Linked DNA regions of Flexivirga oryzae. The protein of the gene in region 1 interacts with the protein of each later gene in a pairwise test. Links are inferred from orthologs where the notes say so. Each region holds a gene or a part of one and is shown on either strand. Other genes may lie near its edges. The genes, in order: topA and FHU39_RS08055.

Evidence for each region.
Region 2: the proteins of topA (region 1) and FHU39_RS08055 interact in binary tests that used the Escherichia coli proteins (3 or more experiments, as listed by UniProt). The link is inferred for Flexivirga oryzae from one-to-one orthologs.

What each region holds. Positions count from the first base shown.
Region 1 is NZ_JACHVQ010000002.1:411,152-422,839, reverse strand. What follows is about bases 7,678-11,011. They hold topA (type I DNA topoisomerase), read left to right. Parts: upstream 7,678-7,988; coding sequence 7,989-10,811; downstream 10,812-11,011. Other genes in these bases: FHU39_RS14995 (hypothetical protein), read left to right, coding at 10,931-11,011; FHU39_RS15005 (dioxygenase family protein), read right to left, coding at 7,678-7,791. Outside these bases: FHU39_RS15035 (helix-turn-helix domain-containing protein), read left to right, coding at 1-563; FHU39_RS15030 (GNAT family N-acetyltransferase), read right to left, coding at 573-1,367; FHU39_RS15025 (DEAD/DEAH box helicase), read right to left, coding at 1,421-3,778; FHU39_RS15020 (STAS domain-containing protein), read left to right, coding at 3,888-4,250; FHU39_RS15015 (DUF7059 domain-containing protein), read left to right, coding at 4,435-5,937; FHU39_RS15010 (LLM class F420-dependent oxidoreductase), read left to right, coding at 5,958-6,899; more of FHU39_RS15005, read right to left, coding at 7,003-7,677; more of FHU39_RS14995, read left to right, coding at 11,012-11,632. UniProt on the Escherichia coli protein: Releases the supercoiling and torsional tension of DNA, which is introduced during the DNA replication and transcription, by transiently cleaving and rejoining one strand of the DNA duplex.
Region 2 is NZ_JACHVQ010000001.1:1,740,706-1,751,925, forward strand. The notes cover bases 5,480-8,345. They hold FHU39_RS08055 (IMPACT family protein), read left to right. Parts: upstream 5,480-6,535; coding sequence 6,536-7,156; downstream 7,157-8,345. Other genes in these bases: FHU39_RS08050 (NAD-dependent epimerase/dehydratase family protein), read right to left, coding at 5,480-6,249; pafA (Pup--protein ligase), read left to right, coding at 7,252-8,345. Also shown: prcB (proteasome subunit beta), read left to right, coding at 1-219; prcA (proteasome subunit alpha), read left to right, coding at 220-990; FHU39_RS08040 (ABC transporter ATP-binding protein), read left to right, coding at 1,355-3,268; FHU39_RS08045 (ABC transporter ATP-binding protein), read left to right, coding at 3,343-5,139; more of FHU39_RS08050, read right to left, coding at 5,239-5,479; more of pafA, read left to right, coding at 8,346-8,613; FHU39_RS08065 (FKBP-type peptidyl-prolyl cis-trans isomerase), read left to right, coding at 8,703-9,755; FHU39_RS08070 (FKBP-type peptidyl-prolyl cis-trans isomerase), read left to right, coding at 9,794-10,213; FHU39_RS08075 (cation diffusion facilitator family transporter), read left to right, coding at 10,232-11,220.

The DNA.
Region 1 (11,688 bases):
CGCGCACTCGCCGGTCGGACACGTCGCAGGACGACCGTGACCTGGACGCCGAGCTGGCGGTGTATCTGCGATTCGCGACCGAGGCTGCCTGGCCGGGCCGGCCGGACGGTCAGCTCGAGGCCTTGTTGCGCGTGGTGTTGCTCGGTGAGCAGTTCGGGCAACGCATGCACACCGGCAGTCTGCTGTGGGTGAGCCCCTACGCTGCCGCGTTGGCCGAAGCAGCCGTATTCGTCGCATCCTCAGATGATTTCGGGGCCGCCGCCCATGACGCAGCGATCTACGTGCTGAGCCGCACCGTCACCGCCGACAACGAGGAGCTGTTGCGCTCAGTGCTGGCGGACACCCGGCGCAGGGACCTGCGCAGCGCGTGCCTGATGGCGCTCGGGCACATTTCGGCGCTGCGGACGGAGGACGACCTGCGGCCCTATCTGTGTGACAGCGAGTTGCGGTGGACGGCCATCTACGTCGCCGGCATCACCCATCACCCGCAGTTGATGTCGCCGGAGGCGGAGAGCCCCGATGCCCGGTGGTGGCAGAGCGTGGGGCCGGGTTGCTGGGAATGACAGGCGAACTCAGCGCGTCCAGGTGTATGGCGTCGTCGTCGTGACCCGTCGGAAGCCGGACCGTTCGAGGATCGGTCGGGAGTACTCGGTGGAATCGGAATTGATCAGCCGCTTGCCGGCACGCAGGGCCGCCTGGGCACGCTTTGCGGTGAGCGCTCGGTAGATGCCGCGGCCGCGCCACTCGGGCAGCGTCGCGCCACCCCAGATGCCGGCGAACTCGGTGTCCGGAACAGGATCGATCCGGCCGGCGCTGACGACCTGCCCGTCCGCCTCGGCCACCCACAACTCGAGACCGGCGGCGTCCGGCTCCGCGAGCCGTCGCATCGTCTCCTCCACCCGTTCGGTCGCGGTCTCCGGGTCGCCGAACACAGAGGCCTGCATCCGGGTCATCGCCTCGATGTCGCCGCGCTCCGTGACTCGGCGAACTGAAACCCCATCCGGCAGAGGAACATCCGTTGCCAATGCCTGGGCTTCGCCGATCATCACCGACTCGGGTTCTTCGGCGACGAAACCGTGCTGGAGCAGCAGGGTGTGCAGGTTCGGTACACCGTCGTGCCCACGGGTCTTCCACTCGAACTGGGTGATGTCCGGGTCGGCGGAGTAGTGCGCGACCGTGTCGACGATCAGCCGCTCCAATGCCGCGTCCGTCGCAGAGCCGAGGGAACGGTAGCTGACGAAGCCGCGCCCGCCGCGGTGTTTCCCCCAGAAGAGCGGACCGTGCTGCTCGTACTCGAGGGTCGAGCGCATCTCGGCGACGGAGCGCAACTGCTCGTCGTAGGCAGCCAACAGGCTCGCGTCATCCATCACGACAGGAGACCTTGCCGTGGCGGGTGGTTCGGGGCAAACGATTTTCGGCGTCAACCGGTGTGGTGGTCGCGCAGCAGGCGGTCGAGGACCACGACGGCTCCGCGCTTGTCCAGCGGGTTGTTGCCGTTGCCGCATTTCGGCGATTGGACGCAGGCGGGGCAGCCGTCCGAGCACGGACAACCGGCGATCGCGGCGCGCGTCGCCATCAACCAGGTGGCGGCCTCGCCATACGCACGCTCGGCGAACCCGGCACCACCCGGGTAACCGTCGTAGACGACGACCGTCGGTAGCCCGGTGTCCGGGTGCAGTGCGGTCGAGACGCCGCCGACGTCCCAGCGGTCCGACTGCGCGACCAGCGGCAGCATCGCGATCGACGCGTGCTCGGCGGCGTGCAGTGCGCCGGGCAGCTCTCCCGGCGCGAGCCCGGCAGCGAGCAGTTCGTCCTCGTCGATGGTCCACCAGACGCCGCGGGTCACTAGTTCGCGCTCGGGCAGATCCAGCTGGTGGATGCCGATGACCTCACCCGACGGCAGCAGCCGCTGGAACGACGTCACCCGCGTGCGGACCTTGATCGTGCCGAAGTGCAGAACGGCATCACCCCAGCGGGTTTCACGCTCGCTGTGTTTTATGTCGAACGCCGACACCGACTGCGCGACGGTCGACCAGCCCGGATCACCGACGACCACCTGGGCGGTCGTCGCCTCCAGGTCGAGCTCGGTGACCACGTACGACTGTCCCTGATGCAGGTAGACCGCGCCGGTGTGCACGGCGGCGTGTGCCCGGGCGGCGTCGACGGTGCCGAGCACCCGGGCGGTGCGCGTCTCGACGATGCGCACGTCGTCCTCGCCGCCACCGCGCAGCGAGAAGTGGTCGGCCGGGCGGTCGTCACGGGCCCAGAACCAGCCCCGGGGGCGCTTGCGCAGGACGCCGCCGGAGACCAAGGAGTCGAGGATCCCCGGCAGTGACGGTCCGAACAGCTCGGTGTCGGCCGTCGTGACCGGGAGTTCGTGGGCCGCGGCGGCCACGTGGGGCGCGAGCACGAACGGATTGCCCGGGTCGAGCGTGGCGGCCTCCACGGGTCGCTCGAAGACCGCGTCCGGGTGGTGCACCAGGAACGAGTCGAGCGGGTCGTCGTCGGCGACCAGCACCACGAGCGAGGTCCGGCGACTGCGGCCCGCGCGACCGGCCCGCTGCCACAGGGAGGCCAGTGTCCCCGGCCAACCGGCGAGCAGGACCGCGTCGAGCCCACTGACGTCGATGCCCAGCTCCAGCGCTGACGTGGCCGCGAGCCCGCGCAGTTTGCCTGTGCGCAGGTCGTTCTCGAGTGCGCGGCGTTCCTCGGGAAGGTAGCCGCCGCGGTAGGCGGCCACGTGGTCGCCGGCGCTGGCGCGCACCATCTCGGCCACGACCTCGACACCGACTCGTGAACGCGCGAAGGTCAGCGTCTGCACGCCCCGGCCGATGAGGCCGGCCATGAGATCCGCCGACTCGGCCACGGCGCTGCGCCGGGCGGTCTCGTGCCCGCTGCCCGGCTTCCCGCCCGGCTGCCAGAGCCCCACAACCATGGGGGCGCGCGGTGAGCCGTCGACGGTCACCTCCCGCACGGGCAGGCCGATCAGCTCGCTCGCGTGCAGGCCGGGGGTGGCGACGGTGGCCGAGGCGAGCACGAAGGTCGGCTCGGCGCGGTAGCGCGCCGCCAGGCGTCTCAACCGGCGAATGACACCGGCCACGTGTGAGCCGAAAACACCCTTGTAGACATGGCATTCGTCGATGACGACATACTTCAGAGCGCGCAGGAACGACGCCCAGCGCTCGTGCCCCGGCAGCAGGGTGTGGTGCAGCAGGTCAGGGTTGGTGAGCACCAACGCCGCGTGGTCACGGATCCAGCGGCGCTCGTCGAGAGGCGTGTCGCCGTCGAGCGTTGCCGCGCGTACACCGGGTATGGCGAAACCGCGGATGCGCGCTTCCTGGTCGGCGGCCAGGGCCTTGGTCGGCGCAAGGTAGATCGCGGTCGCGCCGCGACCGGTGGGTGCGGCGGTGCCGTCGGCCACGGCGGACAGCATCGGCAGCAGGTAACCCAAACTCTTCCCCGATGCCGTGCCGGTCGACAACACCACGTGCTCGCCGGACCAGGCAAGGTCGGCTGCCCGGCGTTGATGGGACCACAGCCGGTCGATGCCCGTGCCGTTGACCGCGGCGGCCACCTGGGGGTTGACCCAGCCTGGCCAACCGGCTTCCTGGGCGGGCCGGGCCGGGATCTCGTGGACGTGCAGCAGTTGTCCGGTGCCGACCCCGTCGAGTGCGGCGAGCGCGGCCCGCGCGTCGAAGTCAGCCGGTTGCTGCTCGACGGCAGGCGGGCGTTCCGGCGGGACTTGCGAAGTGCCGGGCGCAGGCGCGATGTTGGTCATGGCGCATCCCACGTTAGGTCCGATCCCGGACAGGCGCTGCGACCACCCGCCCCGATCGGTGAAAGACTTGCCCGCGGCAACCGACGTACGACTTCGAAAGGCACCCTCTGTGACCGATCTGGACATCACCGGCAGTGACGAGGGCGACTTCACCGTCATCCGCCTGGTCGGTGACGTGGACGTCTCGGCCGCCGGCCGGTTGCGCGATGCGCTGCTGCGTCTCATCACCGACACCTCGGAGAAGGTGCTCGTGGACCTGACCGATGTGCCGTTCATGGACTCCACCGGCCTCGGTGTGCTGGTCGCCCGGTTGAAACAGCTGCGCCTGGACGGCGGGGATCTCGCGCTCGTCATACCCTCCGAACGGCTGCTGCGGAACTTCCGGATCACCGGACTGGACCGCGTCTTCCACATCTATCCGACGGTCGCGGAGGCGGTCGCCGCCGACAACGCGGCGGCCGAGGGGGAATAGCGGGATTAGCAGGATTAGCGGGATTAGCAGGACCTCCGACGGCCACCAGCCTTCTTGCCGAAAGGCCCACATAACGCCCAGGGGCTCAGCTACGCGTGGTCCGGGAGGGCCCGGTAACTGAGCCGGTCGGTGTTTTCTGGGCCTGTCGCTGAAGTGGGCCGGGTCGGTGCGTGAAGATGTCGGTATGCCGCACCCCGCGCCGCTCGGCGACGACCCTGCCGCTCTCCGGCGCACGCTGATCGCAGCCCACTTCACCCTTGACGGGGTCGCGGACTGCCTCGGGCCACTCGCCTCCGCGGCGCTGCACCGCGAGCAGCGCCTCCCCGCGGACCTGGTCACCCGGGGCGACGACTCGCCGGTGGCGACACTCATCCGGCTCTTCGCCCTCGGTCTGCCGGTCGGCGTCCGGCAGCTGGACCGAGCGCTCGCAGGGTGGGACACCGCGCGGCTGGTCGCCGCGGGACTGGTCCGGGTCGAGGGGTCGCGGGCGCGGGCGGCATACGATCTGCGGCCGTACGGCGACGACGACCACCAGTGGTGGGTCGCCTCCGACCTGTCCGAGGTGATGACCGGTGAGCCGTTGCCGGTGGACCACGTGCTCGGCATCGGCGGGGCGTCGACGACGCTCGCATCGTGGACCCCACGCCGGAAGGTGCAGCGGGCGCTCGACCTGGGCACCGGTTGCGGGGTCCAGTCACTGCACCTCACCGCCCATGCCGACCGGATCGTCGCGACCGACACGTCGCAGCGTGCGCTCGACATCGCCGCGTGGAACGCCCGCCTGAACGGTGCGGACTGGGACCTGCGACGTGGAGATCTGTTCAAACCCGTTGCCGGGGAACGATTCGAGCTGGTCGTGAGCAACCCGCCGTTCGTGATCACGCCACGTGTCGACGGTGTCCCGACCTACGAATACCGTGACGGCGGGCGGGTCGGCGACGGCGTGGTGCGCACCCTGATCCGCGAACTGTCACGCCACCTGCAGCCGGGCGGTGTTGCCCAGTTGCTGGCCAACTGGGAGGTGCCGGAGGGATCGGACTGGAAGGACGTGGTCGGCGGCTGGTTCGAGCGCACCGGCCTGGGCGCCTGGGTGGTGCAGCGGGACACGCAGGATCCCGCCGAGTACGCCGAGCTGTGGTCGGGCGACGGTGGGTTGCGTTCCGGCGCAACCGGTTTCGAGCAGATGTATGCCGCCTGGTTGCGTGACTTCAGCGAGCGCAGTGTGGCCGAGATCGGCTTCGGCGTGATCACCGTGCAATTGCCGACCGCGCGACGGCGTCCCTGGCTGGACCTGGTCGAGGTGACCGGACCGGTGCAGTCGCCGATGGGCCCGACGATCGACGCGGGTCTGCGGGCGCGGACCTGGCTCGCCGAAGCAGGTGAGCAGGGTCTGCTGGGCGCCCACCTGACGCTCGCGCCCGACGTGACCGAGGAGCGACACGGACGGCCGGGCGCCGAGGACCCGTCGGTGATCGTGATCCGGCAGGGCGGTGGCCTGCGGCGGGCGTTCCAGGTCGACACCGCGATGGCAGCGTTCACATCGGTCTGTGACGGCGAGCTGTCGACCGGTCAGGCGCTCGAGGCGATCGCCTCCCTGCTCGACGTCGCGGCCGACGTGCTGGTGCGAGAAGCGTTGCCCGTCATACACGAGATGGTCGCCGACGGCCTCCTCCTCGTCGACGGGTGAGCACCCGTAGGCTCGGGAACATGGAGTTGCGCATCTTCACCGAGCCCCAGCAGGGCGCCTCGTACGACGACCTCGTCGCTGTCGCGAAACGCGCTGAGAGCCTTGGCTTCGGCGCGTTCTTCCGGTCCGACCACTACCTCGCGATGGGTGACGGATCAGGGCTTCCGGGACCCAGCGATGCGTGGATCACGCTCGCCGGCATCGCGCGGGAGACGTCGTCGATCCGGCTCGGCACGCTGGTGACGAGCGCAACCTTCCGGCTGCCGGGCGTGCTCGCGATCGAGGTGGCCAACGTCGACGCCATGTCCGGTGGGCGCGTCGAACTCGGCCTGGGCGCAGGCTGGTTCGAGCGCGAGCACGCGGCATACGGCATACCGTTCCCGTCGACGGGGGAGCGTTTCGACCGACTCGAGGAGCAGCTGGAGATCATCACCGACCTGTGGTCCGCGACCGGCACCTACTCGTTCGACGGCTCCCACTACCAACTGCAGGACAGCCCGGCGCTGCCGAAACCGGTGCAGCAGCAGGGCTTTCGTGGCGGTGTCCCCGTGGTGATCGGCGGCCACGGCAAGAAGCGCACGCCGGCTCTCGCCGCCCGCTTCGCGGACGAGTTCAACGTCGCGTTCTCGCCGATCGAGGGCACGCGAGCGCAGATCGGCCGCGTGCGTGAGGCGGCCGAGAAGGCCGGCCGGACACCGGATTCACTGATCTGTTCGGCAGCGCAGGTCGTCTGTGTGGGTGGCGACGAGGCCGAGTTGGACCGGCGCGCCGCGGCGATCGGCAGGGCCAAGGCGGAGCTGCGGGCGAACGGCGTGGCCGGCACGCCCGCAGAGGCCGTCGACCGGCTCGCGGCGCTCGCGGCGGCGGGCGCCGAGCGGGTCTACCTGCAGGTGCTCGACCTGCACGACCTGGACCACTTGGACCTGATCGCGTCGGAGGTCATGCCGCACATCACCGGCTGATCAGGCAGCGACCGGGGTGTCAAACGGGAGACGACGACCAGTTCGGGTCCGACGCGCTGCGAGCTTGCGAGCAGGAGTCGGGACCGAACTGCGAGGAGTCGACCTACAGTAATTGCCAGGAACGCTTGGACAGCCCGTGCCAGAACCCGTCGATGACGGTGTGCGAGGCGGACCCGTCGGACGCGGCCGCGCCGAGGGCGACATACAGCGGTGCCCAGTGCTCGGTGCGCGGGTGCGCCAGCTGCGCGGCCGGTGCCGTGTGACCGAAGTCCATCAGGGCGTCCAGGTCGCCCTTGGCCATCGCCTCGGCCGCCCAGTGGTCGAACTCGGACATGAACGCGGCCGGTGCCGCGTCGGCGCTCGGCTGCATGCAGCTGAGGTTGTGGGTCGTGAAGCCGGACCCGACGATGAGCGTGCCGTCGTCGCGCAGCGGGGCGAGCTTCTTGCCGAGTTCGTAGAGCTGCTGCGGGTCGAGCGTCGGCATGGACAGCTGCAGCACCGGGATGTCCGCCTCGGGGAACATCTCCACCAGCGGCACGTAGGCGCCGTGGTCCAGGCCTCGGCTCTCGTCCCGCACCAGTGACTGCCCGGGGGTGGCGATCAGCTTGGCGACGTCGTCGGCCAGCTCCGGCGCGACCGGCGCGTCATACCGCGTCTCGTAGTACTTCTGCGGGAAGCCCCAGAAGTCGTAGACCAGCGGCGCGCCCGTGGTCGAACTGACCGCGATCGGGGCGGACTCCCAGTGCGCCGAGACCATCAGGATGCGCTTGGGACGGGGCAGGTCCTTGCCCCAGGTGCCGAGTTCTGCGGTCCACCGGGCGTCATCCGCGAGCGGCGGTGCGCCGTGGCTGAGGAAGAGGACGGGCTGGCGTTCGGTGGTCATGGTGTTCATGATGGCAGCAACAAGTTTAACTTTCAACTAATTCCCCAATGGCGCCCTTCACGACCGAGTGGCACGGGTCACACCGGTGCCCACGGACCGGCCCGGACTGCGGCGATGCCCGGGGTCGTGCATAGACTGCGACCCGTTCGCACGTCGAAGCAGTGACGAATCCACTGCACGTCGGACGGAGAGTGAGAAGAACGAGAGTGGCGCGCAAGCTTGTCATCGTCGAGTCGCCCGCGAAGGCGAAGAAGATCGGCGGTTATCTGGGGGACGAGTACATCGTCGACGCGAGTGTCGGGCACATCCGTGACCTGCCGAACCCGTCGGAGTTGCCGCCCGAGATGAAGAAGGGCCCCTACGGGAAGTTCGCCGTCAACATCGACGACGGCTTCGAGCCCTATTACGTCGTCGCGGCCGCCAAGAAGAAGAAGGTCGCCGAGCTCAAGCGCCTGCTGAAGGACAGCGACGAGCTCTACCTGGCCACCGATGAGGACCGCGAGGGTGAGGCCATCGCCTGGCACCTGCTCGAGGTGCTCAAGCCCAAGGTGCCGGTCAAGCGGATGGTCTTCCACGAGATCACCAAGGACGCGATCCAGCGTGCCGCCAACAACACCCGTGACCTCGACGACCGGCTGGTCGACGCGCAGGAGACCCGGCGCGTGCTCGACCGGCTCTACGGCTACGAGGTCAGCCCGGTGCTCTGGCGCAAGATCCGCCGCGGCCTGTCCGCCGGTCGTGTGCAGTCCGTCACCACACGCATGGTGGTGGAGCGTGAGCGGGAGCGTATGGCGTTCCGCACCGCCTCCTACTGGGTTGTCGAGGGTGACTTCGCGCCGGGTGGCAGCGGCAGCCAGGCGTTCACCGCGAAGCTGACCGCACTGGACGGCACCCGCGTCGCCACCGGCCGTGACTTCGACGACCGCGGAAACCTCAAGAGCGACAAGGTCTTCCACCTCAATGCCGCACAGGCCAACGCGATCGCCGAGTCGGTGGCCGCCGCGGTCGCAGCGGTCAGCTCGGTCCAGGAGAAGCCCTACACCCGGCGTCCGAGCGCACCGTTCACGACCAGCACCCTGCAGCAGGAGGCCGGTCGCAAGCTGCGGATGAGCAGCAAGGCCGCGATGAGCGTCGCCCAGCGGCTGTACGAGAACGGCTACATCACCTACATGCGGACCGACTCGATCACGTTGTCGGAGTCCGCGATTCGCGCGGCTCGCAGCCAGGCGCGCGACCTGTACGGCGCGGACTACGTGCCCGACCAGCCGCGGCGCTACCAGGCGAAGGTCAAGAACGCCCAGGAGGCGCACGAGGCGATCCGGCCCGCCGGCGACACGTTCCGCACACCGGCGCAGGTGGCCGGCGAGCTGCGCGGCGAGGAGTTCGCGCTCTACGAGCTCATCTGGAAGCGCACTGTCGCCTCCCAGATGGCGGACGCTCGCGGCAGCACTGCCACCGTGAAACTCGCTGTCCCGATCGAGGATTCGGGTGTTGCGCAGCGTTCGGAGTTCACCGCGTCCGGCACGGTCATCACGTTCCGCGGGTTCCTCGCGGCATACGAGGAGGGCCGTGACGTCGAGCGCAACGCGAGCGACGACACCGAGCGCCGGCTGCCCAAACTGTCCGAGGGTGTGGCCGTCGACGTGCTGCGCGCCGAGGCCGAGGGGCACCAGACCAGCCCGCCGCCGCGCTACACCGAGGCCACGCTCGTCAAGGCGATGGAGGAGATGGGCATCGGACGCCCGTCGACCTACGCCTCGATCGTCGGCACCATCCAGGACCGCGGTTACGTCGGCAAGCGTGGCACCGCCCTGATCCCGACCTGGACGGCGTTCGCGGTGATCCGGTTGCTCGAGGAGCACTTCCCGTCGCTGGTCGACTACGACTTCACCGCGTCCATGGAGGAGGGCCTGGACCGCATCGCCAACGGCGACATCGGCCGGGTCGAGTGGCTGACCCGGTTCTACTTCGGCGACGGCAACGATCGCGCCCCTGGCCTGCCCGCCGCCGGCCCGGACGGCACCGAGGGTCTGCAGGAGATGGTCGAGCACCTGCCGGACATCGACGCGCGGGCGATCTCCACGATCGAGATCGGCGACGGTGTCGTGGTGCGCGTGGGCCGTTACGGGCCGTATGTCGAGGAGGTCGTCCCCGAGGGGGTTGACCCGTCAACGGGAGAGGTGACCGCCGAAGGCGCGGAGGCGCCGAAGGCCCGTCGTGCCACCATCAACGACGACATCGCCCCCGACGAGATGACCCCGGAGCGGGCCCGCGAGCTGCTCGCGGCCGCGGACGACGACGGCCGGGTCCTCGGGCAGGACCCGCAGACCGGACACGACATCGTCGCCCGCGCGGGGCGCTACGGGCCGTACGTCACCGAGGTGCTGCCGGCCCCGCCGGAACCGCCCGCACCCGCGGACGGTGCGAAACCCAAGCGCACCAAGAAGGCGGCGGGGCCGAAGCCGCGGACGGCCAGCCTGTTCAAGGACATGGACCTGGCGACGATCGACCTGGGCACCGCGCTCAAACTGCTCAGCCTGCCCCGGGTGGTCGGCACCGTGACCGAGGGCGAGGGCGACGACGCCAAGCAGGTGGAGATCACCGCCCAGAACGGCCGGTACGGTCCTTACCTGAAGAAGGGCGCCGACTCGCGGTCGCTCGCCACCGAGCAGCAGCTCTTCGACATCACGCTCGAGCAGGCCCTGGCCATCTACGCCGAACCGAAGCGGCGTGGCCGGGCGGCGCAGCCGCCGCTGAAGGAGCTGGGCAAGGACCCGGTGTCGGACAAGCCCGTGGTGGTCAAGGACGGCCGTTTCGGGCCGTACGTGACCGACGGTGAGACCAACGCCACGCTGCGCCGTGGCGACGACCCGGCGGCGATCACGCCGGAGCGCGGCTTCGAGCTGCTCGCCGAGAAGCGTGCCAAGGGTCCGACGACCCGCAAGCGGGCAGCCAAGAAGACGACCAAGAAGACGACCAAGAAGACCACCGCGAAGAAGACCGCTGCCAAGAAGGCGGCGACGGACTGAGGAGAGGGTCCGTCGGGGGAGACCGGCCGGCCCGGGACGTCGGCAATTCGCGGGGAACCGCAGGGCGACGAGCACCGTCACAAGCTCGATCGCCCCGCAGGACACAACGGAGGGAAGCTATGTCCAGCAATACTTTTCGGCGCACCGTGATCGGTGCTGTCGCCGTCGCCGGGGCCTTGAGCCTGGCAGCGTGCAACAGTGGCGAGAGCGCGAGTGTGACCACGCCGGCCGGCCAGACCACGACGACGTCGTCGGCGGCACCGAAGACCAGCACGACCACCGAGTCGAGCGCACCGGAGACGTCCACCACGACGACCGAGCCGAGCGAGACCACGACGTCGGAGGCGAGCGAGACCTCGACGTCCGAGGCGACCAAGCCGGCGACCGGACCGACCGAGGTGAGCGACCCGGACGGCACGTTCAAGCTCGGCGAACCCGCCGTCATCAAGGACGATGACGACGTCTACCGGCTCACGCCGACCTCGCTGGAGGTCGCTCCCGCGAGCGACTACAACGAGGCCCGGCTGAAGAAGGCGAACGGCACCGTCTACTACCTGAAGTTCGACGTCACCCCGATCAAGGTCAAGTCGAGCTACTTCGGCACCAACTCGATCAACGGCTTGTTCTTCCACCCGGAGATCGGCGCCTCGGTCAAGAACGCCAAGCGTGTCTACGGTGACACCGACGCGTGCGAGAGCGACTCGAAGAAGCTGGCGGCCGGTGAGACGGGCAGCAGCTGCTACATCTACCAGATCCCCGGTGCGAAGGTCTCCAACGTCGTCTACAACGACTACGACCACAACATCCGCTGGACCAAGTAACAGGGCGTACGACGAAGGGCCGCCGCGGAGTTCTCCGCGGCGGCCCTTCGCGTCTG
Region 2 (11,220 bases), on another replicon or contig:
CAGATGACCCGCGACGACGCCGTACACGTCACCATCGAGGCGTTGTACGACGCGGCCGACGACGACTCGGCCACCGGTGGGCCCGACCTCGGCCGGCGCATCTGGCCGACGGTCGCGATCGTCAATGCCGACGGAACCCAGTTCGTGTCCGACGACGAGCTGGCCGGTGTTGTCCAGCAGGTCCTCGAGGCCCGCCGCGAGATCGGAGGTACACGCTAAATGAGCATGCCGTTCTACGTCTCGCCCGAGCAGCTGATGAAGGACCGGGCCGACTACGCCCGCAAGGGCATCGCCCGTGGCCGGTCCGTCGTGGTGCTGGCGTATGACGGGGGCATCGCCTTCGTCGCCGAGAACCCCAGCCGGGCGCTGCACAAGGTGTCGGAGATCTACGACCGCATCGCGTTCGCCGCGGTCGGCAAGTACAACGAGTTCGAGAACCTCCGCGTCGCCGGCATCCGGTATGCCGACCTGCGCGGTTACTCCTACGACCGCTCCGACGTCACGGCGCGCGGGCTCGCCAATGCCTACGCGCAGACCCTCGGCACGGTCTTCACCCAGGAGGCCAAGCCGTACGAGGTCGAGATCGTCGTCGCGCAGGTGGACGACAGCGCCGGCACCGACCAGATCTACCGGCTGACCTACGACGGCTCGGTGTTCGACGAGCAGGGCTTCGTGGCCATGGGCGGGGCGGCCGAGCACATCAGCGCCGGTCTGCAGGAGCGCTGGGAGCCCGGCATGGACCTCGGCGCGGCGCTGCGGCTGGCCGTGGGGCTGCTCGGCGAGGACCCGAACGGTGGCGAGGCGCGCACACTCACGGCCGACCAGCTCGAGGTGGCGGTGCTGGACCGGGAGCGCGAGCGCCGGAAGTTCCGCCGGATCGAGAACTCGCACCTCGGCGGCCTGCTCAGCCCGGACGGTGCTGCGTCCCCGACCGCTGACACGCCGCCGTCCGACGCCGCTGATGCCGACGCCAGTGAGCCCGACGAATAACTGACAACAGTTTCGACTTCCTCGCTTGGAACCGCCGTCCCGAGCGAGGAAGTGACGACAGTAGCGAGTTACCCGCCGCCGGCCGCGAGCGTGAGTTATTTCCCTCAGATCGGTAATCAAGGTGACCGTTGTCGGTGCCCTCTGACATGATGGATAGGCATCCCAGCTACTGCTCTGCGCGGCGCTGCGGTCAGGCATGTCGGGGGACTCCATCATCTTGACCTCAAGTGCGGTTGAAGGCTGAGGCTGAGGGTGTGCTCCGCCTCGTCACTCGTCGCCAAGGAGGCTTCACCACCCGATGACCGACCAGCCCTCGCAGGCATCCGTTCCACCCCACAGTTCCCACCCCGGCACGGTGGGTCTCTTGTCGAAACCCTCGATCAATCCGACCCCGGCCCGGCGCAACCGGGCCACGAGCCTGCTGCGGCTGGCTCCTTACGTCCGGCCCTACCGCACGCGCTGGATCACCATGATGATCTTCGGACTCACCAGTCTGGGCGCGACGATCGTCATACCGCTGATGACCAAGGCGGTCATCGACGGGCCCGTGTCCCATCACGACCAACGCGGCCTGTGGGTCCTGGGCACGGCCGCGCTGGCGATCGGTATGGCGGAGGCCATCCTCTGGTTCGGGCGGCGCTGGCTGGTCGCGCGCGCAACGATGGGCATCGAGCGCGACATCCGCAACGAGATGTACCAGCACCTGCAGGTGCTGCCGATGTCATTCCACAGCAAGTGGCAGTCCGGCCAATTGCTGTCGCGGATCATGAACGACCTCAGCATGATTCGACGGCTGCTCAGCTTCGGCATCGTGATGCTGGTCCTCAACACGCTGCAGATCATCGCCGTGACGATCATCCTCCTGCTGCTCTACTGGCCACTCGGCGTGGTGGTCGTCATCTCGATCGTGCCGATCGCCGCGATCGTTCTGCACAACCAGCGGAAGTTCACCAAGCTGTCCCGGATGGCGCAGGACCAGACCGGCGTCGTGGCGACCAATGTCGAGGAGTCGGCGCTCGGCCTGCGAGTCATCAAGTCGTTCGGCCGCGAGGACTACATCTTCGACCGGTTCGACGAGCAGGCGACGGCTCTCTTCGACATCCAGGTACGCAAGGTCCGCCTCCAGGCCAGCTTCTGGACGCTGCTCGAGGTGATCCCCAACCTCACCCTCATCGTCGTGCTCGGCCTCGGTGCCGCGGCCACGGGGGACGGTCGCATCACCCTCGGAACACTCGTCGCGTTCATCACCATGATGCTCTCGCTGGTCTGGCCCATCGCGGCGCTGGGTTTCCTGCTGTCCATGACCCAGGAGGCGATGACCGCCGCCGACCGGGTCGCCGAGATCTTCGACACCGAGCCGGATATCACCGATGGCCCGACCAACGAGGTATCACCGGGCGGTGCGCTGCGGCTGCGGGACGTCGGCTTCAAGTTCCCCGACGCGACTGACGACGACTGGGCGCTGCGGCACGTCGACCTCGACCTGCACCCCGGTGAGACGATCGCCCTCGTCGGCGCGACCGGCGCGGGCAAGTCGGTGCTCACCGGGCTGGTCCCCAGGTTGTATGACGTCACCGAGGGCAGCATCGAGGTCGACGGCACCGACATACGCGACCTGACGCTGCCGGCACTGCGGCAGACCGTGGCCACCGCGTTCGAGGATCCGACGCTGTTCTCGTTGTCCGTGCGGGAGAACCTCACCCTCGGCCGCCCGCAGGCCACCGAGGAGGAGATCACCGAGGCGATCGACGTGGCGCAGGCGCACTTCGTCCACGACCTGCCGTTCGGGCTGGAAACCCGCATCGGGGAGCAGGGGATGAGCCTGTCCGGCGGCCAACGGCAGCGGCTGTCGCTCGCGCGTGCGGTGCTCACCCACCCGAAGGTGCTGGTGCTGGACGACACCTTGTCCGCGCTCGACGTGCACACCGAGGCGCTGGTCGAGGAGGCGCTGCGCCGCGTGCTGCACTCGGTGACGGGTCTGGTGGTCGCGCACCGGGCCTCCACGGTGCTGCTGGCCGACCGCGTCGCGCTGCTGCAGCACGGCACGATCACCCATGTCGGCACCCACTCACAGCTGCTGGCGACCGTCCCCGCCTACCGCTACCTGCTGGCCGCCGACGACGAGATCGACGACCGGGCCGAGCACGATCCGACCTGGTGCACCGACGACGAGAAGCGCTGTGCGCAGGAGGATCTCGAGGTGAGCGAAGGTTCGTCCCGGGCCGCTCGAGATGACGACAGCACCCTCGACCGGCCGATGCGGGAGGCACGCCGATGAGCACTTCCACAAGCACAGACAGCGCGACCCGCACTGAGCCGCAGCTGAAGCCGGAGGAACGCTGGCGGGGGCGGATGGCCTCCGACAACGACAGCGACCTGCCGATCGACGAGTCGAAACCGATGCGGCGCGAGGCGCGGCAGCTCCTCGGCTCGCTGCTCGCGCCATACAAGAAGATGGTCGCCGTCCTGATCGTGCTGGTCGTCATCGAGAACCTCGCCCGGCTCTCGGTGCCGCGCATGGTCCAGGTCGGCATCGACCACGGTGTTCCGCCGATCACCCGTGACGGCGACGCGCACGTGCTGCTGCTCGTGATCGGGGCGTTGTGCGTCATCGTGGCCGTGCAGGCGGTCAGCCGGATGTTCTTCCTGCGGCAGTCCGGCACCATCGGTGAGCTCGCGCTGCTCGAGCTGCGTCGGCGGATCTTCCGGCACTTCCAGCGGCTGGACGTGTCGTTCCACGACAAGTACACCTCCGGGCGCGTCGTCAGCCGCTCCACCAATGACGTCGAAGCCATCCAGGACATGCTGGAGAACGGCTTCGACAGTCTGGTGACCGCCGTGCTGACCCTGATCGGCACCGCGATCCTGCTGATCACCCTCGACGTCGAGCTCGGGCTGATCTGCCTGGTCAGCTTCCCGGTGCTGGTGGCGCTGTCCGCGTGGTTCCGTGGCCAGTCCAGCAAGACCTACCGCGAGGTACGCGAGAGTGCCGCGCTGGTCATCGTGCAGTTCGTCGAGACGATGACCGGCATCAAGGCAGTGCAGGCCTACCGTCGCGAGCGGCGCAACCAGGAGATCTTCGAGGAGGTCGCCGAGCGCTACCGCGCGATCAACGAGCGGACCTTCCAGCTGGTCGCGATCTTCATGCCGTCGGTCAAGCTGGTCGGCAACATCATGACCAGCATCGTGCTGTTGTATGGCGGGTGGCGTGTGCTGCACGGCCACATGACCGTCGGGGTGCTCACGGCGTTCCTGCTCTACCTGCGGATGTTCTTCGAGCCGATGCAGGACATCACGCAGTTCTTCAACACCTTCCAGTCGGCGTCGTCCGCGCTGGAGAAGGTCGCCGGTGTGATGGCGACGCCGCCGGGCATCAAGGATCCCGAGCAGCCGAAGCAGCTCGAAAACGTGCGGGGCGCAGTCGAATTCGACGAGGTCCGGTTCTCCTACGTCGAAGGCCGCGCGGTGCTGCCGGGGCTCACGCTCGACATACCCGCGGGCCAGACGGTGGCTCTGGTGGGCACCACCGGTGCCGGCAAGACGACCATCGCGAAGCTGATGGCACGCTTCTACGACCCGTCCGCGGGTGCGGTCCGGCTGGACGGGACCGACCTGCGGGAGGTGGACCAGCCGCAGCTGCGCCGCCACGTGGTGATGGTGACCCAGGAGAACTTCATGTTCGAGGGCACGGTGGCCGACAACATCCGCTTCGGCAAGCCCAGCGCCACCGATGCGGAGATCCGGGCCGCGGCGGAGGCCGTCGGTGCGGACCACTTCATCGACAAGTTGCCGGACGGCTACGACACCGATGTCGCCAAGCGCGGGGGCCGGCTCTCGGCCGGGCAACGGCAACTGGTCGCGTTCGCGCGGGCGTTCCTCGCAGACCCGGCGGTGCTGATCCTGGACGAGGCGACGTCGTCGCTGGACATCCCGAGTGAACGCCTGGTGCAGCGTGCGCTGGAGACGGTGCTCGCCGACCGCACGGCGCTGATCATCGCGCACCGGTTGTCCACCGTGGAGGTGGCCGACCGGGTGCTGGTGCTGGAGCACGGCGAGGTGTTGGAGGACGGCAGCCCGGACGCCCTGATCGGCGCCGGCGACGGCAAGTACGCCGCCCTGCACCGCGCCTGGGTCGAGTCCCTCGCCTGACACGCCCCGCGTCCCGTTCGCCGAGAGGACAACAACCGCATCGAGGGGACACGAAATACCGCCCGGATCGCGCTGTCCGGGCCGGTATTTCGTGTCCCCTCAGTACGTTTTGTGTCCTGTCGGTGCGGTGATGGCGTCGCCGATGAGGGCCGCCTCGTCGGCGGGGGAGAGACCGGCACGGCGGGCGCGGCCGGGCCCGGCCTGTAGCTCCCACGCCAGCGTGTCGCGGACGGAGTCCTCCAGTGGGCGGGTCCGCAACCCCGCCGAGCGTGCGGCCGCCGGAGAGCGGGCGGCGAAACCGGCATACTCCGGCTGCGGCAGCCACAACGGGAAGCTGCGCTCGCCCGCCCACGGCGCGATGCCGTGCGCGGCGATCCAGTCCTGACCGACCGCAACCAGCTCGCCGGTGTGGCCGGCGACCTGCCGGGCGATCGCGAGATAGTCCGCCAGGGACCGGTGTTCGGTCGTCGCGTTGTACACACCAGACGTGCCGTGTTCGACCGACTCGACCAGCCACTGCGCCAGGTCGCGGACGTCGATGAGCTGGACCGTTGCGCCGGGGGAGTCGGGCACCAGCACGGCACCGTCGGCGGTGGCCGGGTGCGCGAATCGCAACGGCCAGTAGCCCGTCCGGTCACTGCGATCACCGGGTCCGGTGATCAGGCCGGGTCGGGCGATCAGCGCGTTGTCGTTGTATGCCGCCAGCACGGCCTGCTCGCACGCGACGTTGCCCTCGCCGTACTTCTCGAGGTCGAAGGGCCCGTCCCACGCCGGCAGCAGCGGGGCAGTCTCGTCCTGGGCCGGTATGTCGTCCTGGGCGTAGACCGAACACGTCGACACCAGCGCCCACCGGTCAACGCGCTGACGGAGCGCGGTCACGGCGCCGCGCGCGTGCTGCGGATCGCTCGTCACGTCGAACGCCGCGGCGAACTCGCCGGTCAGCGCTGAATACGATTGTGAATCATCGCGATCGGCCGCAACGAGCTCGGCTCCCTCCGGCACCGGCCGCGACCCGCGCGCCATACAGATCACTTCGTGGCCGCGGCCCAGTGCCGCACGCACGATCTCGCCGCCGAGCCAGCCTGTCCCACCGAGCACCAGGAGTCGCATGCGGTCAAGCCGACCACGGCGGATCCGCCCCTCGCAACCACGCGCTGCTCAGAGCAGACCTCACGCTGCGACCCAGACCTCACGCTGCGACCCAGACCCATGCTGCGCCAGCCGACACCCATTTCACCGACAGGCCCAGCAATGACCGAGAGGCTCACTCATGGGCGTAATCCTGTGCGCCGGAGGGCGGTATGTGTGAGCCTGTCGGTCGTAAGTGAGCCTGTCGGTCGTATGTGAGCCTGTCGGTGGTAAGTGGGCCTGTCGGCGGGTTCTACGCTCGGGAGCCATGACGTACCGGACCCTCGCCACGCCGTGCACCGGGGAGATCGAGGTCAGCCGGTCGCGGTTCCTGGCCGACGTACGCCGGGTGGAGACCGAGGAAGCGGCCCGCGAGGTCATCGCGCAGGTGCGGGCGCACCACCGGGACGCGCGCCACCACTGCAGCGCGTTCGTTCTCGGACCCGACGGTCGCCTGCAGCGCAGCAACGACGACGGCGAGCCGTCCGGGACGGCGGGTGCACCGATCCTCGCCGCCCTGCGCGGCGCCGACCTGAGCGACGTCGTCGCCGTGGTCACCCGGTGGTTCGGCGGCACCCTGCTCGGGACCGGCGGCCTCACCAGGGCGTATGCCGGGGCGGTCGACACGGCGTTGCAGGACGCGCGGGTCGTGACCCGCGAGCTCCGGGAGCAGGTGGACCTACCCGTCCCGCACACCGACGCCGGACGCGTCGAGTCCGAGCTGCGGGCCCGCGGCGTGACCGTCGTCGGCACCGACTACACCGACGTCGCGACGCTGCATCTGAGCACTACCGACCCGGACGGCCTGGACGCCCACATCGCGGCGCTGACCGGCGGCACGGCGCACGGCATACGGAACGGTCCCCGCTGGGCGGACGCGGACGGTTAGGGTCGGTACATGGCCTTCCAACAAGCACAGCGAGCTCGGGCCGCGCGGGCATGGCGGCCACTTGCTGACGCCGTCGCCAGGGCAGAATGAGCCTCATGGAGCGGCGGATCTTCGGCATCGAGAACGAATACGGCGTCACCTGCACCTTCGACGGGCAACGACGGCTGACCCCTGACGAGGTCGCGCGCTACCTGTTCCGCAAGGTCGTCTCATGGGGCCGGTCGTCCAACGTCTTCCTCGGCAACGGATCACGGCTCTACCTCGACGTCGGCAGCCACCCCGAATACGCCACGCCCGAGTGCGACGACGTGCGCGAGGCGGTCATCCACGACAAGGCCGGCGAGCGGATCATCGAGGGCCTGGTCGAGGAGGCCCAGGCCCGGCTGGTCGAGGAGGGTGTCGACGGCAAGATCTTCGTCTTCAAGAACAACACCGACTCGGCCGGCAACTCCTACGGCTGCCACGAGAACTACCTGATCAGCCGGAGCGGGGAGTTCCAGCAGATCTCCGACATCCTGATCCCGTTCCTGGTGAGCCGGCAGATCACCTGCGGCGCGGGCAAGATCGCGGTGCTCGGCCACAAACCGACCTACTGCGTCAGCCAGCGCGCCGACCACATCTGGGAGGGCGTCAGCAGCGCCACGACCCGGTCGCGGCCGATCATCAACACCCGCGACGAGCCGCACGCCGACGCCGAGCGCTTCCGCCGGCTGCACGTCATCGTCGGCGACAGCAACATGAGCGAGACCACGACGATGCTCAAGCTCGGCTCGGCGCACCTGGTGCTGCGGATGATCGAGGACGGCGTGTCGATGCGTGACCTCAGCCTGGAGAACCCCATCCGCGCGATCCGTGAGATCAGTCACGACATCACCGGCCAGGCCCCCGTCCGGCTGGCCAACGGACGCGAGCTGTCCGCGCTGCAGATGCAGGCCGAGTACTTCGAGCGTGCTCGGGCGTATGTCGACCAGCGCGCGATCACCGACGACCTGACCAAGAAGATCATGGACCTGTGGGAGCGGACCCTCACCGCCATCGACACCGATGACCTGGGCATGATCGACACCGAGATCGACTGGGTCATCAAGCACAAGCTGCTCGATCAGTACTCCGCGAAACACGGTCTGGCGCTTGACGATCCGCGCATGCTGCAACTCGACCTGACCTATCACGACATCAACCGTGAGCGGGGCCTGTTCTACCTGCTGCAGCGCCGGGGCAAGGCCGCCCGGGTGTGCTCGGACGTCGAGATCTTCGAGGCCAAGACGTACCCGCCGCAGACCACCCGGGCCAAATTGCGCGGTGACTTCATCCGGGCCGCACAGGCGGCCCGGCGCGACTTCACCGTCGACTGGGTGCATCTGAAGCTGAACGACCAGGCGCAGCGCACCGTGCTCGTCAAGGACCCGTTCAGTGCCAGCGACCAACGGGTCGAAAGGCTCATCGCGGGGATGTAGTCAAGGCCACCTGACACCTGGTCCACAGCGGGCTTCGTTAGGGTGGCGCCCGCTCATTCATTTCCCAGCTTTCCAAGAGGTTCTTCGACGTGCGCCGAATCCCGTTCCGCCTGCTCGCGGCAGGCACCCTTCCCGTGCTCTTCCTCGCAGGGTGTGGCAGCAGCACCTCCAACGGCAGCGGTAGTACGTCGAAGGCCGCGACCAAGTCCGCCTCGACGTCGGCGAGTGCGTCGAGTTCGACGTCGCTGCCGCCATACACCGTCGCCGCCAAGGACGTGTCGCCGATGAGCGACATCCAGGTGACCACCGCCAGCGGCAAGAGCCCGGCGATCAAGCTCGGCAAGAAGCCGTTCCAGGTCAACAAGACGACGGTCCAGGTCAAGACGCAGGGCACCGGTGCCGCGGTCAAGTCCGACGAACTCGCGTCGGTCAGCTACGTCGCGGTGGACGGCCGGACCGGCAAGACGCTGGCCGACACCTTCGCCAACAGCGCCGGGCCGATGTACCTGAAGGACCCGACCCAGCTGCCCGGACTGGTCAAGGCGGTGTCGGGCAAGAAGGCCGGCACGATCGAGACCATCGCCATCCCGCCGGACGAGGCGTTCGGCTCCTCCGGCAACTCCGACCTCGGGGTCACCCGCAAGGACACGATCGTCCTCTACCTGAAGATCAACGGTTCGAGCCCGAACATCGCCCACGGCACCACGGTCGCGCCGACGAAGGGCATGCCGACCGTGAAGTGGAACGGCATCCTGAAGCCGGCCACGATCACCATGCCGAACACGGCCGCGCCGAAGAAGCTGCAGTCCGCCAACCTGATCAACGGCACCGGCGCCACGGTGAAGAAGGGCCAGACGCTGACCGCGCTCTACACCGGCGTGATCTGGAAGAACGGCAAGGCCGGGAAGGTCTTCGACTCCACCGGCAACCCGGGCCGGTACGGCGTCCCCGCCAGCTTCGTCATCGGTGAGGGCCAGGTCATCAAGGGCTGGGACAAGGCGCTGGTCGGCAAGAAGGTCGGTGACCGCGTCGAGATCGTCGTACCGCCCGCCCAGGGCTACGGCAGCAAGGGCAGCTCGGACGGCTCGATCAAGGGCACCGACACGATCGTCTTCGTCGTCGACATCGTCGCCGTCAGCTGAACAACACCGTCACCAACGCCGAAACAAGCGAGGTAGCAATGCCGTTCGACCCGAACACCACCAAGCCGGAGATCGACTTCCCGGGCGCCGAGCCGCCCACCGAGCTCGTGATCGAGGATGTCAGCGTCGGCGACGGCGCCGAGGCCCAGCCGGGCGACCAGATCAAGGCGCACTACGTGGGCGTCGCCTGGTCGTCGGGCGAGGAGTTCGACGCCTCCTGGAACCGCGGTGCACCGCTGGACTTCCAGGTCGGCGTCGGCCAGGTCATCCCGGGCTGGGACCAGGGCATCGTCGGCATGAAGGTCGGCGGCCGGCGCAAGCTGGTCATCCCGCCGCACCTGGGGTATGGCGAGCGCGGCGCCGGCGGCTCCATCGGCCCCAACGAGACGCTGATCTTCGTCGTCGACCTGGTCTCGACCAACAAGCCCGGCGCGGGACGGGCCTTCGGCCTCGGCTGACCCGATAGCGTGGCGGGCATGGAGCCTCGTCACGTAGACACGTTCGACGTCGGCATCGACTCCGGGGAGGGCGGGGGAGAGAGCACTCTCACCGTCCTCATCGCGATGTGCGCCAACCTGCTGGTGGCCATCGCCAAGACGATCGCGGCGGTCATCACCGCGTCCGCGTCCCTGGTCGCGGAGGCCGCCCACTCGTGGGCGGACACCGGCAACGAGGTGTTCCTCATCATCGCCGACAAACGCTCCCGCAAGGCCGCCGACCGGCAGCACCCGCTCGGCTACGGGCGGGAGGCGTACGTCTGGTCGCTGTTCGCCGCGCTCGGACTGTTCGTCGCCGGAGCGGCGGTGTCGATCTGGCACGGCATCCAGGAGCTGATCCACCCGGAGGCCGCGAGCGACTTCCTGGTCGGTTACATCGTGCTGGCCCTCTCGTTCGTGCTGGAGGGCGTGTCGTTCCTGCAGTCGGTGCGGCAGGCCAGCGCCGAGGCCGAGCACTACGACCGCGAGCTGCTCGAGCACGTGCTGCGCACCTCCGACCCGACGCTGCGCGCGGTGTTCGCCGAGGACGCCGCCGCACTGATCGGCCTGGTCATCGCGGGCGCCGGGCTGGGGTTGCACCAGATCACCGGGTCGCCCGCCCCGGACTCGATCGGTTCGATCCTGGTCGGCCTCGTGCTGGGGGTCGTGGCGGTCGTGCTGATCCGCCGCAACATCGGCTTCCTGGTCGGCGAGGAGGTGTCCTTCGAGGTGCGCGCGGCCGCGTTGCGGGCGCTGCTGGCGCAGCCGGAGGTCGCCCGGGTCACCTACCTGCGGCTGGAGTTCGTCGGCCCGCGCAAGGTCTACCTGGTGGGCGACGTGGATCTGACCGGCGATCGGGCCGAGCACGTGGTCGCGGAGCGGTTGCGTGCCCTCGAGGCGAAGATCTCGGCCAGCCCTGCCGTCGCGGGCACCGTGCTGAGCCTGTCCAGCTCGGACGAGGAGTCGCTGACCCCCGATGACCCGCACCC